3 regions of the Brevibacillus sp. FSL K6-0770 genome follow, and region 1 is predicted to be linked to each of the others. Evidence: riboswitches for the same ligand, from Rfam matches in the RefSeq annotation. Region 1 holds a riboswitch; each other region holds the start of a gene.
What was found. A riboswitch is a leader RNA that binds a small molecule or an ion and turns the genes downstream of it on or off. The one in region 1 is predicted to bind cyclic di-GMP.
Positions count from the first base shown of each region.

Region 2: another riboswitch for cyclic di-GMP. It lies ahead of NST23_RS05500 (GNAT family N-acetyltransferase); the one in region 1 lies ahead of NST23_RS27025 (methyl-accepting chemotaxis protein).
Region 3: another riboswitch for cyclic di-GMP. It lies ahead of NST23_RS08050 (methyl-accepting chemotaxis protein); the one in region 1 lies ahead of NST23_RS27025 (methyl-accepting chemotaxis protein).

Region 1 is NZ_JBBOBQ010000001.1:5,683,128-5,687,842, reverse strand. It holds gene NST23_RS27030 (methyl-accepting chemotaxis protein) at 1-952, shown strand, start outside; cyclic di-GMP riboswitch class I at 1,175-1,275, shown strand; gene NST23_RS27025 (methyl-accepting chemotaxis protein) at 1,348-3,321, shown strand; gene NST23_RS27020 (transporter substrate-binding domain-containing protein) at 3,422-4,279, shown strand; gene NST23_RS27015 (DEAD/DEAH box helicase) at 4,589-4,715, shown strand, end outside.
Region 2 is NZ_JBBOBQ010000001.1:1,072,147-1,076,861, forward strand. It holds gene NST23_RS05490 (sensor domain-containing diguanylate cyclase) at 1-465, opposite strand, end outside; gene NST23_RS05495 (methyl-accepting chemotaxis protein) at 700-2,163, opposite strand; gene NST23_RS05500 (GNAT family N-acetyltransferase) at 2,165-2,641, opposite strand; cyclic di-GMP riboswitch class I at 2,954-3,037, opposite strand; gene NST23_RS05505 (hypothetical protein) at 3,232-3,414, shown strand; gene NST23_RS05510 (TrmB family transcriptional regulator) at 3,520-4,338, shown strand; gene NST23_RS05515 (AzlC family ABC transporter permease) at 4,420-4,715, shown strand, end outside.
Region 3 is NZ_JBBOBQ010000001.1:1,634,968-1,639,682, reverse strand. It holds gene moaA (GTP 3',8-cyclase MoaA) at 1-991, opposite strand, end outside; cyclic di-GMP riboswitch class II at 1,180-1,262, shown strand; gene NST23_RS08050 (methyl-accepting chemotaxis protein) at 1,411-3,141, shown strand; gene thrS (threonine--tRNA ligase) at 3,231-4,715, opposite strand, start outside.

The DNA.
Region 1 (4,715 bases):
GTTTGCTAAACAGCAAATCGAGCAAATTTTTGGTAAGGTGTTACATTCGGTGGAGACGCTTAAACAATTCAGCTTGTCGCTAAAAGATAATGTCCTTTTTACGGAACGCGTCTCTCGGGAAGTATTGACGTCTTTTTCCGAGGTGGCTAAAGGCGTGCAACTGCAGGCAGCAAGTGTCGGCGATATCTCCAACTCCGTACAAGATTCAAATCATGGAGTTCAGCGAGTAGCCGCCAGTTCGCAGCGCATGAAAGATTTAACATTAGCGACTGTGAAGGTAACGGAAGAAGGAAATGAACAGGTGTCGACGCTAACGAAACAAATGGCTCATATCAGTACGATCATCGATAAAACCGTGACGTTGATGAACGAGCTTCATGAACGAAATCAGCAAATCGGTTCTGTTCTTTCCAAGATTAGCGAGATCTCCAACCAAACCAACCTGCTGGCCTTGAATGCTGCCATCGAAGCAGCGCGTGCGGGAGAGCACGGGCGGGGTTTTGCCGTGGTTTCTGATGAAGTGAGGAAGCTGGCTGTCCATTCACAGCAATCGACGGAAGAAATAGCAGGCATATTGGTGGATATCCAAAATAAGACAAGCGACCTTGCCAAGCAAATCATTACCGGACAAGCCGCTGTTGTAGACAGTCAAAACGCTGCGCAGCACACAGAATCCATACTAAAACAAATTACAAATAACGCGAATAGCGTTGTGATTCAAGCGGGCGAGGTTGAGACGCTCATTCATGCGTTGGAGAATGGCTCGCTGCGGATTGTGGATGAAATCACCCAGATTTATAGCGTAACGGAACAATCGAGTGCGTCTGTAGAGCAAGTATTGGCGAGTGTAGACGAACAAACAGAACGGATTGAACAAATTGTGGCAAGCTTTAGAGAGTTGGAGCTGCTTACCGATACGTTAAGCAGCTTGGCTGTGGAGTCTGGGAAGTAGCTATGATCTGATAGCATCCCCTTTAAGTAGACATGGCGTGAAAAGCGCACAATGGTTTACTTGGAGGGGCTTTTTTGTAATTTTATGCAAGAAAAGTAGTTTAGCTATCAAACAAATCGGGTAAAGATTTCGTGTGGAAAAAAATCCAAGGCATTATTTGAAAGTTAACCCACATTTTTACTTTCGTGTGCTATAGTAAATTTATAAACAAAATACGACAAAAAATGACAAAGGCAAACCTGTTGAAAGGCAGGGACGCAAAGCCACGGGTCTAAGGCAAGCAGATTGCATTTCTCTGCTGCTACGATAGCCGGGTTGCCATGCCGAACGCAAAAAGGCTGTCCGGGTGGCAGTCTTTTTTGTTGTGAAAAAAAGGATAGGAGGTACACCGTGTGATGGAATCAAGTCTAAAGAAAAAGTTAATTGTCGTTATGTGCCTGCTTTTGATCATCAGCTTGGGCACGGTATGCGGGGCCAGCTACTACAGCTCTTCGCAATTGCTATCATCGAGCCTGGACAAAGAAGCGGAACTGACAGCCAGCAATCTATCCATCCGTATCGACAGCTTCTTCCAGGAAAAAATCGGAATCGTGGAAACAGTCGGGGAGATGATGTCCTCAGACAACAATTTCGAGCATGACTTGAGGCTGATTCAGGAAGCGCAAAAGAAAAACCCTGAGTTTGAAACGTTTTTCTTTTCCTATGACTTGAGCGGCAAAAAGGTCATCAACTTCAAAGGAGAGGAAACCAATCCTTCCGACCGTCCGCATTTTCAGGAAGCAGGAAAAGGCGAAGGGAAAATCATCGTATCCGAGCCGGTTGTTTCCCAACGGACAGGCAATAACATTGTGACGGTCATCTTGCCATTGATGAAAGACAACCGCCAATACGGCTATGTCGGCTCTACTATCCCAATCAATGAGATTCAAAAAACGGTTTCTGAAGAGAAATTCGGGCACAGCGGCTATGCTTTTCTCGTCAGCAAAAAAGGAACGTATATCTGGCATCCGAATAGCGAGTTTATTTTGAAGCAATCCGTGCTGGAAAGCGACATTCCCGAGCTGAAAACGGCATTTGAAGCGACGCAGCAAGGCGGGCATGGAATTATTCAATACCAGCAGGAGCAAACAGCGCAGTTCTCCTCATACGCATCGACGAAACTGAACTGGGGCGTATTCATCACGGCTCCGGTCAAAGATTTGCACGCTCCGGTAAATGAGCTGTCGATCAAGCTGCTTGCGATTTCACTGGTTGTGTTGGCGCTCGGGATCATTTTCGTATACTGGCTGTCTGTTCGCCTGGTGAAACCGATTCAGCGTCTGAACCAAGTGGTCAATGTGGTGGCGCAAGGGAATCTCACGCAGACCGTTACGGTAGACGGCAAGGATGAGCTTGCGGTGCTTTCCCGTGACTTCAACCAGACTGTTGCCCACTTGAAAGGTCTGATTGAGGGCGTGTCGCAATCTTCCGAGCAGGTGCTGCGCTTTACTCAGGAAGTATCGGCAGGCATTGAGCACGCGACGGAAAACGTCAATCGCATCGGGCAATCGATCAATCAAATTGCAGGCGGAGCGGAAGCGCAGGCGACCAGCTCCAAAGATGTCGCGCTGTCCATGAATGATATGGCAGCAGGGATCGTGAAAATCGCCGAGACATCTGCGCATGTTTCCGAGGCGGCGCGCGAGGCTTCGGAACAGGCTGAGCAAGGAACGACTGTCGTGGAGCAGGCGGTGCGGCAAATGGGCAGCATCGGCGAAGGAACGACCAAAGCAACTGAGGCCATCGAACGTTTGAACAGCCGCTCCAAGGAAATCGAAGGGATTCTCGATACGATCAGCCAGTTGACGTCGCAAATCAACCTGCTCGCTCTCAATGCGTCGATTGAGGCTGCGCGGGCTGGCGAGCATGGACGAGGCTTTGCCGTCGTGGCCGGAGAAGTGAAAAATCTCGCTCACCAATCCGAGGAATCGGCTGCGAAAATAGCGACATTGATTCACGAAATCCAACAGGATACCCGCCATGCCGTCGAAGTGATGAACACAGGCAACCGCGAAGCGCACGAAGGAATCACGATGATTGAAGAAGTCCGGGAAATTTTTGCGCATATTTTGGAGTCTTCCCGCAATGTTGCTGCCCATATTTTGGAGGTGTCAGCAGCATCGGAAGAAATGTCCGCAGGCTCCGAGCAGGTGAGCGCCTCGGTGGATGAAATGCATCACATCGCGAAGCTCGCTACTTCTGATGCCCAAAAGGTTGTGGAGGCAACAGCCGAGCAGCTTCAGGCCATTCAAGATATCGCCCGTTCCGTCGAGCATTTGAACGCCGTGACGGAAGAACTGCAACAAGGGGTTGGCAAGTTTAGCCTGTAGGTCCCATCCCTGTTAAAGGGGGGATGCGATATAAGGGATGAGACAGTTTGAACAAAGCAAGACAAACAAAGAGAGCAACAACCAGGAGGAGAAGAAACCGATGAACAAGTGGACCAAAAGAATGGTGGCGAGCACACTCGCTGCAACATTGCTGATGACTGGAACCGGAGCGTTTGCCGCAACTGCGGGAACACCGAATGGACAAGCCGTGGCGGTAGAAGCGGCCAAAAAACAGGACAATAAAAAGTTTGAGTCCCGCCTCGACGAGATCATCGCACGAGGATATATTGTAGTGGGAACGCCTGGGGACTACAAGCCGTTCACATATTTGAATCCGAAGACGAACGAGTTTGAAGGCTACGACATTGACGCCATGAAAGAGTTCGCCAAAAGCCTGGGCGTAGAGGCGCGCTTTGTGCAGACTTCATGGCCGACGATGATGGACGATCTGCTGGCAAACAAATTCGACATCGCGGTAGGCGGCGTGACACGCAACACGGATCGGCAGAAAAAAGCGCACATGGGCGATCCGTACATCGAATTTGGCAAAGCGCCGTTGATTCGCGCGCAAGACAAGGACAAGTACAAGAGCCTGGCCGACATTAACAAGAAAGAAGTGCGAATCGGGGTAAATCCGGGCGGCACCAATGAAAAGTTCGTGCGTGACTATTTGAAAAACGCGACCGTGACTGTCGTGCAAAACAATCTGGACATCCCGGGCCTTGTCGCAAACGGCACGTACGATGTCATGATCACCGATACGATTGAAGCGATGGTTTACTCCAAAGCAGACTCCCGCCTGTACGCTGCTTTGACCGACAAGCCGTTTACCCGCAGCGAAAAGGCGTACATGATTCCGCGTGGCGACTTTATTTTTGCCAGCTATCTCGATGTGTGGATGGACGAAATGAAGCTGCAAGGAAAATTCGATGAGCTGTTCCACAAATGGGTAAAATAAGCGTCGAGTCGAATAATCGATCGCAATGATGCAAAGCAGCAGCCCTGTCTGGAGTGTCCCGGCAGGGCTGTTTTGTTTTTTATGTGTTTCGCCGTATATTCTGACAAAAATCGGTTGATACTAAAAGGGAAATGGGCATAAATCCCGTTTGCAATTTTGCCAGATGCATGATACGATTACAGCTATGTTCTTTGTAGGGTGCTTATGTACAATCGGAGATAAAAGGGCATGTTCCGGCTGTAAGGAATAGTGCCCTTTTTTAGTGAGAATTTTATAGAAGAAGGTAAAGTAAAAGGAGACTGACGTTCATTGACTACTTTTTTTGATTTTGGATTGCATCATTCTATTGTGAGAGCTCTTGGCAACATGGGGTTTGAAGAGGCGACAGCCATTCAGGAGCAAACTGTTCCTGTAGCCTTGCAAGGCCGCGATTTGA
Region 2 (4,715 bases), 4.6 Mb from region 1:
CAAGGAAATGTAGGGCTTTTTCAGTTCCAGGGCATAGTTGCCTTCCTTGGTGATAATGTGTTGGCCGACTGTGCCGATGGACGCCGGAGAAACGGTGCGGATAATCCCGTTTTCATCCACGACAGTTAGCGAATTGAAATAGTTGCTGCTTTTGCGAAGGATATCCAGATGTTCGTCGGCTTCTTTTTGCGTCTGCGAGGGGTGGTCGATTACGACTGAGGCGGAATAACGCAAGCTGCTTCGCATGGAGATGAACAAGGAATTGATCATTTGACTCATTTTGCTTGCGCTTGAATAGTTCAAAGTAAGCGTGGTATCGATCAGTGACTTCTTCTTGGACTGATAAGATGCGACGAGCAAAATTGTCACCGTCAACACGATGGACAAGGAAACCAGACCCGTCAGAAGGGCAGTCAGACCAATCTTTTTCCCCGGGCTCAGCTTGAAACGATGTATAACAGGCATATGGCTATGGCCTCTCTTTGCGTTGGATCGATCCATGATGGAAGGAAAGCAAACGGAAAAAATTCATGTGTATTATAAGCGATACCAGGAGGACATGCTATGCAGAAAAAATAATTTGATGGAAAAAAGTTGAGGTTCGTTCACAGTTGTAACAATTAGGTAACATTATTGCCATAAATGCAAAAAACTGCCCTCAAAAGAGGACAGTTTCAGTGGAATTTTTGCCAATGGTTTTTACGTGTTCAAGCCGCGAATTTGTTGCTCGATCTTTTCGAAGCCGCCAGATACTTTGACGATCTCTTCTTTTTGGTCAGAGACGAGCACGAGAACTTCTTCGAGGCTTTCCTTGTTCTTGTCGGTAATGTCTGCGTTGACTTCGACTTTTGCATTGACTTCCTGGATCATGCTGTGCACGTGGACGATGAACTCTTGCAGATTTTTGGTTTTTTCCGCGAAGTTGTGCATGTAGTTGTCCACGTTTGTAAACATTTCTTGGACCTCCATAATGCCTTCGCTGTTCTTTTCAAAAGACACCTGGGACTCGGAGATCATGTCGGAAACGAGCTTCATTTTTTCGCGAATCGTCATCAACAAGGTCGAGATCGATTCGGAGGATACTTTGGAAGACTCGGCCAGCTTGCGCACTTCATCCGCTACGACGGCAAAGCCACGGCCATGCTCACCGGCTCTGGACGCCTCGATGGTGGCATTGAGTGCGAGCAGGTTGGTCTGTGCCGAAATATCGGAGATCGTTTGGATGATTTTTTCAATCGATTCCGTTTCTTTGTTCAGCTCTTGAATCAGTCGGTTCGTATCCTGGATGTCCTTGATGAAGCGTTCAAAGTCGCTGCCGATGTTATTGATGCGCTTGCCGCTTTCATTGGTCGCTTCTTTCGTCGATTCTACGTAATCGTGCATCTCTGTAACAGAACGGGTCATGTCTTCTACCTGGAGATTGGTCGTGCCCATCTCGCGGCGCAGCTCGTTTGTGTTGTCGGTTTGCACAGAGAAGGAGCGCATGATTTCCTGAAGGGAAGCGACGGTTTCAACTGCCCGGACATTCACGCCATCCGTCACCTTGTTCAGATTCTCCTGGTATTCCTGCACAGAGCTGAGCGATTCGTTGATCTGATCCAAAATGCGTTGCAGCGATTCTTTGGAAGCGATCGCCTGCTGCTTCTGTTCTTCGCTCTCCTGTTGCAGTCTGTTGTTGAATATCGCGTGCATCATGCTTGTTGCCGATACGAAGCAGAAGGTAAGCAGGTAGTACATCAAATGAACCGGATTGGAGGTATAAAAAATCGCCTCGCCATTTGTCAGGAAGTAGTACGTGACGATCCCGAGCGCTGCCACGATCGTCAAAATGTTGATCAGCCTGTCCTGATAAATCCCCATGACGGCTACGAAGAACATGATGGTCATAATATTGACCAGCCAAGGATCAAGCCCGGTAATTATGAACATGAAGATGCCGATTACCGCGAAGTTGAAAAACTTCATGAATGGAGCCATTTTGTCGCGCCACGCCGGACGATTGGACAAATACGCGAACGGCGCCAGCACTCCGTACAAAATACCGAGCACAGTCAAGACGAAGGAAATCGGCACTCCCATGATGAGATTCACGATTTGCACCACGGTAATGATGCTTGCAAAAACAATGACGACCCAATTATTTCTTCTTTGTAAAAGTTCCATGTCAGCTAACCTCAACTTTTATTTGTTTGCAAAGCGTTTGATACCAGGAAAATGCGGGATGGTCCTTGCTCGTATAGGCTTCCTGCAGGTGAAAAATGGTCGGGATGGCGTTCGCCCCTTTGTAATAGACCATATCCTTCACTTGTGTCGCTTTGACGTTGTATTTTGTATTAATCAACTGAAAAAAAGCCGGGTCTGCTAAACCGACTGCATGCGTATAACCGTGTTTTTCAGCATAATCGATCATGAGGGCAACGCCCCAACGTCCCAGTTTTCCACGGTATTTCGGCAAGACAGCGAAACTGTCTACTTCCACCACTTTCATATCGGCGCTCAACACGTCCTGAAACAAATTGCGGAGAAAAGCAGAAGATTTTTCATGTGGCGTAAATTCAAAAGTACCGCCTGCTTCGTCATCTTCTGACAATAGCAAATAAGCATCGGAACCATTTTTGACGTATTCCATTTCAAAGCCCATGGAGGTCCAAACGCTCTCCTTGATTTGGTGAAAACTCGCCAAAGACTCTACTGAATCAACCAGTTTGTACATAATACTCCACTCCATTTTTATCTCTCTTTTGTTTTTTCATGTACAAGTTTACTGTTGATAGATGGACTGGCGCCTCCTTTCTATGAGATTGCACACAAAACGGCCATGACCGTTTTGTTGACCGCAAGCGGCCACATCCAATTTCTTGAAAAACGTCGAGACGTTTTTCACACAAAAAAGGCCATTCCACACACGGGAACAGCCTTCAGTCACCATCATCGCACAATTACGCACATGATGTATGGCAACCCGGCTGTCATGGTCGAAGACTTTAGACCCGTGGTTTTGCGTCGCCACCTTTCGATGACTTTGCCTTTGTCATTCAGTTTGCGAAAAATGTATAGTCATGTCGAATCATGCAAAATATAATCCAAAAGAAACAGTCTTGTCAAGTTTTGGTAGGGTAAAAATAACCAATTCTTTATAAAAATAGTCAGAATTAAGGTAACGGTAAGAGTAGCGTAACAAAATTTTACCATCCATCCGATAAAGATAGAGAGAAGAGGAGGGATGAGAGGATGGCAGAGACGAAAACAATCGAATTTCACTTTTCAGGGGGAGAAGTGATCCGCATTGAGACGACAGAACCGGAAGAGATCATCCAGATGGTCGCCAACCAGAAAGATGGATGGCTCCAGTACGACGATATCGTCATCAATGTGCGAAACGTTTCTTATATTAAAGTGAAAGAAATCGCTTAACAGCATGTGTGAAAAAAGCTCTCGAATGCCGAGGGCTTTTTTTGTTGCATGTTTGGCGGGAGAGGCATTATAGTGAGTATAAGACTAACGACTAAAGAGGACGATATGGACGACATTTACAAAGAGTTGCAAAAGCTCGGTTTTTCCCAATACGAGTGCAAGGCTTACATTGGCTTGTTGAAGCATTCCCCGATTACCGGATACGAAATCAGCAAGCGCTCCGGCGTACCGCGCTCGATGATTTACGAGGTCATAGGCAAGCTGCTGGAAAAAGGGGCGGTCTATACGGTGCCTTCAGAGCCTGTGACTTACGCGCCGCTTGCGGCCAGAGAGTTGATTCGCAGATTGCGTGGACAGTTCGAGCAGTCCTTCGACTATTTGGAAAAAAGCTTGTCCGCTTTGGAGTCTGAGCAAGAAGTCGATGTGATTCGCCGGATCAGCGGCGACGAACTGGTGCTGACGGAGATGCGGCAAATGATCAAGCAGGCGACAGGAGAAGTATGGCTGTCGATCTGGGAGCCGCAGGTGCCGGCTATCCAGGAAAGTGTAGATGCGTGCACAGAGGCAGGCATTTCTGTTTTTACCGTGCTGTTTGGGCAAGCACAGACGCGGGTGGGAACGACGTATCACCATGACTACATGGCGCCAGATGTCGCAGAAGAGCGCATGGGCGGGCATCTCACGATCGTGGCGCGAGATTTGGAGGAAGTCCTGATCGCCAATTTTGCGCCAAATACGGCTGCCTGGGCCGTCAAAACGAAGGACCCGGCTCTCGTTTTGGTGGCTGTCGAGTACATTCGCCACGACATTATGTTTGCAGAAGTGACAAAGGTGCTGGGACCGGAAAAAGTCGAGACGCTTTGGCGAAACAAACCGGATCTTTACCAGGTGGTTACGGGAAAAAGCTTTCTTAACCAGCAGTGAAAAAGAGAGAGAGGGAGAACAGTGGGGCGAGAGCAACTGCACGTAGAAACGTTGTCGAACGCAAGAGATCAGGGAAGCTTCATGCAGGGGGTCAAAGATTGCATTCCGACCTTGCTCGGTTATTTGAGCATCGGATTTGCGGCAGGTGTCCTGGAAAAGACGGCTGGGCTGAGCATCATGGAAATTGCTTTGATGAGCATTTTGCTGTACGCAGGCTCTGCACAGTTCATCGCGGCAGGCATGATCGCGGCGGGCAGCTCGGCTACAGGAATTATCATTACGATTTTGTTTGTGAATTTGCGCCATATTTTGCTGAGTGCGGCTCTCTCTCCTTATTTTCGCCATCTGTCAGCGTTCAAGAACATGCTGGTAGGCTC
Region 3 (4,715 bases), 4.0 Mb from region 1:
GTTTTACGAGGCCAGGCGTCTCATCCAGCCGCTCTTCTGAATATCGTTCATCGCGCTTGCTCCAGATCGTCTGAATCTGCGCTCTGATCTCATCGTCGCTCGCTCCGTTTCGCAGCGGCTCGCGCAAGTCTTCTCCCGCAGAAGCGAACAAGCAGTTGTACATTTTGCCCTCTGCGGACAGCCTGGCGCGGGTACAGGTGGAGCAAAAAGCTTGCGTCACAGAAGAAATCAGCCCGATCTCCTGATCCCCGTCCTCGTAGCGATAGCGCGAAGCGACCTCCCCGAAGTAATTTGCCTCGATCGGAACAAGCGGCATCTCCTGGTGAATCATGCGGACGATTTCGCTGGACGGCACGACCTGATCCAGCTTCCAGCCATTGGAGTTTCCGACATCCATAAATTCAATGAAGCGCAAAGTATGCCCCTGCTCGCGGAAGTATTTGGCCATCGGCAAAATATCTTGGTCATTCACTCCCCGCTGCACGACCATGTTGATTTTCACGCCAAGACCTGCTTCAGCCGCCGCCCGTATGCCGTCCAGCACAGCTTCTACCGGATAGCCCCTGCCGTTCAATGTGCCGAACCGCTCGTTGTCCAGACTGTCGAGACTGACTGTCACGCGGTCAAGTCCTGCTTCCTTCAGAGCCTGCGCGTGGCGGACGAGCAACGAACCGTTGGTGGTCATAGCGATGTCGTGAATACCTGCTACTTTTTTTATCATTTCAATTAACACAGGCAAGCCTCTGCGCATGAGCGGCTCTCCGCCTGTAATTCTGATTTTCTGGACGCCAAGCGAGGCGAAAATGTCGGTCAGTCGAACAATCTCTTCAAATGAAAGCAGCTTGTGCTGCGGCAAAAACTCAAAGTCCGGTCCAAAAATTTCCGCAGGCATGCAGTATCTGCAACGAAAATTGCATTTGTCTGTCACGGAAATACGCAAATCGCGGAGAGGGCGATTTCGTGTATCAACGAGTGGCGACTGCTCTGGCATTGGCTGTCACTCTCCTTTTTCCTAGCGTATCATATCCACGATCGGGCGTAATAGCTTTCCTGCACTTTCGCCTGGTTGTTCCTATGCAAAACCATAATATTTTGCTTGAAAGTGTAAATAGCTCATTTTTGCTATTCCCTTTTTGAATTAATATAAGCTAATATGACTATATATTGTGAAATTGTATAACTGAAAGTGGAAGCGATGATCAGCGATTTGTATGTGGGCACTTGAATGGCTGGGAGTGAGTAGTGCAACCGACCCTATTATTGCTGTAGGGTCGGTTTATTTTATCCCAGAACATTTGTCGTGTCCACTATCGCCAATTCACTCACCAAAGCACCATTGACGTATGCTCTCTTCCCCCGTTTTGAAGCGAACGACTAAAAAAGAGAAAAGCAAAGAATCCGGAGGTCTGCATGCAATTTTTTACGAAGAAAACAAAGCCATGGACAGAGTACGTAAAATCCTCTCACACGACTGACATCGATCAAGTAGGAGAACGAGTAAAGGAGCGCTTGTCCTTTTTAGGGGTGGATCAAGACACGCTCGCCCATGTCAAAAATGCTGCCGAAACGCTTTCGCCCTTTAAAGCGAAGATTGTCGACCAATTTTACGGCGCAATCACGGCTGTTGATCAATTGCAAAAACTGATTCTCGACCACTCAACACTAGGAAAATTGAAACACACATTGGAGTTGTATCTTGAACAGTTTCTGCAGGCGAATGTGGATTACGAATACGTGAAGACGAGAATTGTGATTGGACAAGTTCACAGCCGCATTCATCTGACAGCCGATCATTTTATCTCCGCTCATCATATGTTGATTCAGATCATGACATCGATCTTGATGGAAAAATGGAGCCATCAGCCGCATCAAATGATGCAAATGGTCACATCCGTCCAAAAACTGGCAGCGTTCGATCAGCAACTGATCGTGGAAGTATATATGGAAGAGACGTTCAAATCATTTTTGTTCGGCATCTCCGACATGTTGAATCATATGACACAGCTCGATACGACCAAACAGCTCATCTCGGGCATGGACGAACAAATTGAGGAAAGCCACAGCGTGACAGCAGCTACGGAAGAAATGAGCGCTTCCATTCAGGAAGTGGCCAACCACGCTATCAAGGTGGCGGAAGGAACGGACGATGCCGTCCACTCCGCAGAACAGAGCAGGCAGATCATCAATGCCGCACTGGGAGACATCCGGCAAGTCGGGCGCGTCTTCGAAGAGGTCATGGGCCGCGTCAACAAGCTCGATCAGGAGATTCACCAGACCCAGGATGTCGTGCATATTATTCGGGAAATCGCCGAGCAAACGAATCTGCTCGCCCTCAACGCCAGTATCGAGGCTGCGCGGGCAGGCGACCAGGGGCGCGGCTTCGCGGTTGTCGCCTCGGAAGTTCGCAAATTGGCCGAGCATACAAAAGAACAAATCAGCCAAATTACAACCAATATGGCATCGTTGCAGCATGTCTCCAATCAGGTGACCCAGCAAATGGACGATACAGGCAAACTGGTTGAGCGCTGTGTGAGTGAGGCCCAATACGCTGACGTCGCCTTGAACAAAATTGTGACCGCGATGCAGGAAATCAGCCAATCGACCTCGCAAATTGCCGCCATGACCGAGGAGCAGGCTTCTTCCGTAACGGACATTGCCCGCCGCAACTCCACGATTTTTGACTTGAGCGCGCATTCGCAGGAAATCGCCAAGGATACGGCCCAGCTGATTTTGGAATTGAGCCGAAAAATGGACGATTACCGCAAAACATTCTTTACGATCAACGTCAAGCTCAGCTCGAAAGACATCGTCCGCGTGGCAAAAACCGACCATCTTCTGTGGAAATGGAAAATTTACAACATGTTTTTGGGCTTGGAGCACTTGAACGCAAGCGAAATGGGCTCCCACCACACATGCCGTCTCGGGAACTGGTACTATGGCGAGTTGTCTGCCCAAGTGCGAAACAATCCGATCTTCAAAAAGCTTGAGGAGCCGCACCGGATGGTTCATGCTTACGCCAAGCAAGCCGTCGAGCAGTACCAGGCTCAAGATCTGGCGGGAGCGCAGCAAACGTATCTCTTGCTCCAGGAGGCATCGAGCGAGGTCGTCTCCCTGTTGTCCCGCCTGGAGTCCGCTCTGTAATTTCCTTTCACGAATCACGAAAAAAGCAAAAAGGGCAGTTCTCTTCATCGCGGAAGAGACTGCCCTTTTTCATGACCGTTTTGTTGTTTTTACTTCATTTCGTTGATTTCAGCGCGGATTTTTTCCACGAAGGCATCCACAGTCATGGCACCTTCATCGCCTACGCCACGTCTGCGAACAGACAGTGTGCCGTCAGCCATCTCTTTTTCACCGATGACCAGCATGTACGGGATTTTTTGCACTTGCGCTTCGCGGATTTTGTAGCCGATTTTTTCGTTGCGCGCATCCAGCTCCACGCGGATTCCTGCTTGTTGCAGTTTTTCTTTGACTTGCTCTGCATAAGGAATGTGCACTTCGCTAATGTTCATCAGGCGAGCCTGAACCGGAGTCAGCCATACTGGGAACGCCCCGGCATAGTGCTCGATCAGGATGCCGATGAAGCGCTCCATCGAGCCGTACATCGCACGGTGCAAGACAACCGGACGGTGCTTCTCGTTGTCCTGGCCAATATAAGTCAGGTCAAACTTCTCTGGCATCTGGAAGTCGAGCTGGATCGTTCCGCATTGGTGGCGGCGTTTCAACGCGTCAGTAATTTGGAAGTCGATCTTCGGACCGTAGAAAGCGCCGTCGCCTTCTTTGATCTCGTAAGGCATTTCCAAGTCTTCCAGCACCTTTTTCAAGGAGCTTTCCGCAGTCTCCCACAGTTCGTCGGAGCCCATGGAATCCTCTGGACGAGTCGAGAGCGCTACGCTGTATTCGAAGCCGAAGACGTTGTAAATTTTATCGATCAGTTGAATCATGCTCTTGATTTCGTTCTGGATCTGGTCAGGACGAACGAAGGCGTGCGCGTCATCCTGGCAGAAAGTCCGAACGCGAAGCATGCCGTTCAGCGCACCGGAATACTCGTGGCGGTGCACCTGACCAAATTCGGAGTAGCGGATTGGCAGGTCGCGATAGGAGTGCATCGCATTTTTGTAAATCAGCATGTGTCCAGGGCAGTTCATCGGCTTCAGCGCATAAGTCGCGTGCTCGACCTCGGAGAAGTACATGTTTTCCTTGTAGTGATCCCAGTGGCCGGACTCTTTCCAGAGACGCTCGTTCATGAGGAACGGAGAGCGCACCTCTGTGTACTGCGCCAACTGCTGCAGGCGGCGGGAGAATTGCTCCAGCTCGTTGCGGACAGTGAAGCCGTATGGCAGGTAGAACGGCATGCCTGGAGCTTCTTCGGAGAACATGAACAATCCCAGCTCTTTGCCCAGTTTGCGGTGATCGCGTTTTCTCGCCTCTTCGATGAAGTGCAGATATTCATCCATGTCGGCTTTTTTCGGCCAAGCTGTACCGTATACGCGTTGCAGCACCTGGTTTTCCGCTTTTCCGCGCCAGTATGCGCCTGCTACACTCATCAGCTTGAACGCCTTGATGAAGCCAGTCGATGGCAAGTGCGGGCCGCGACAGAGGTCGAAAAACTCGCCCTGCTCGTACAAAGTAATGGTAGCCTCGTCTGGCAGATCGCGAATCAGTTCCAGCTTGAGGTGATCGTTCAGATCGGAGAAGATTCGAATCGCCTCATCGCG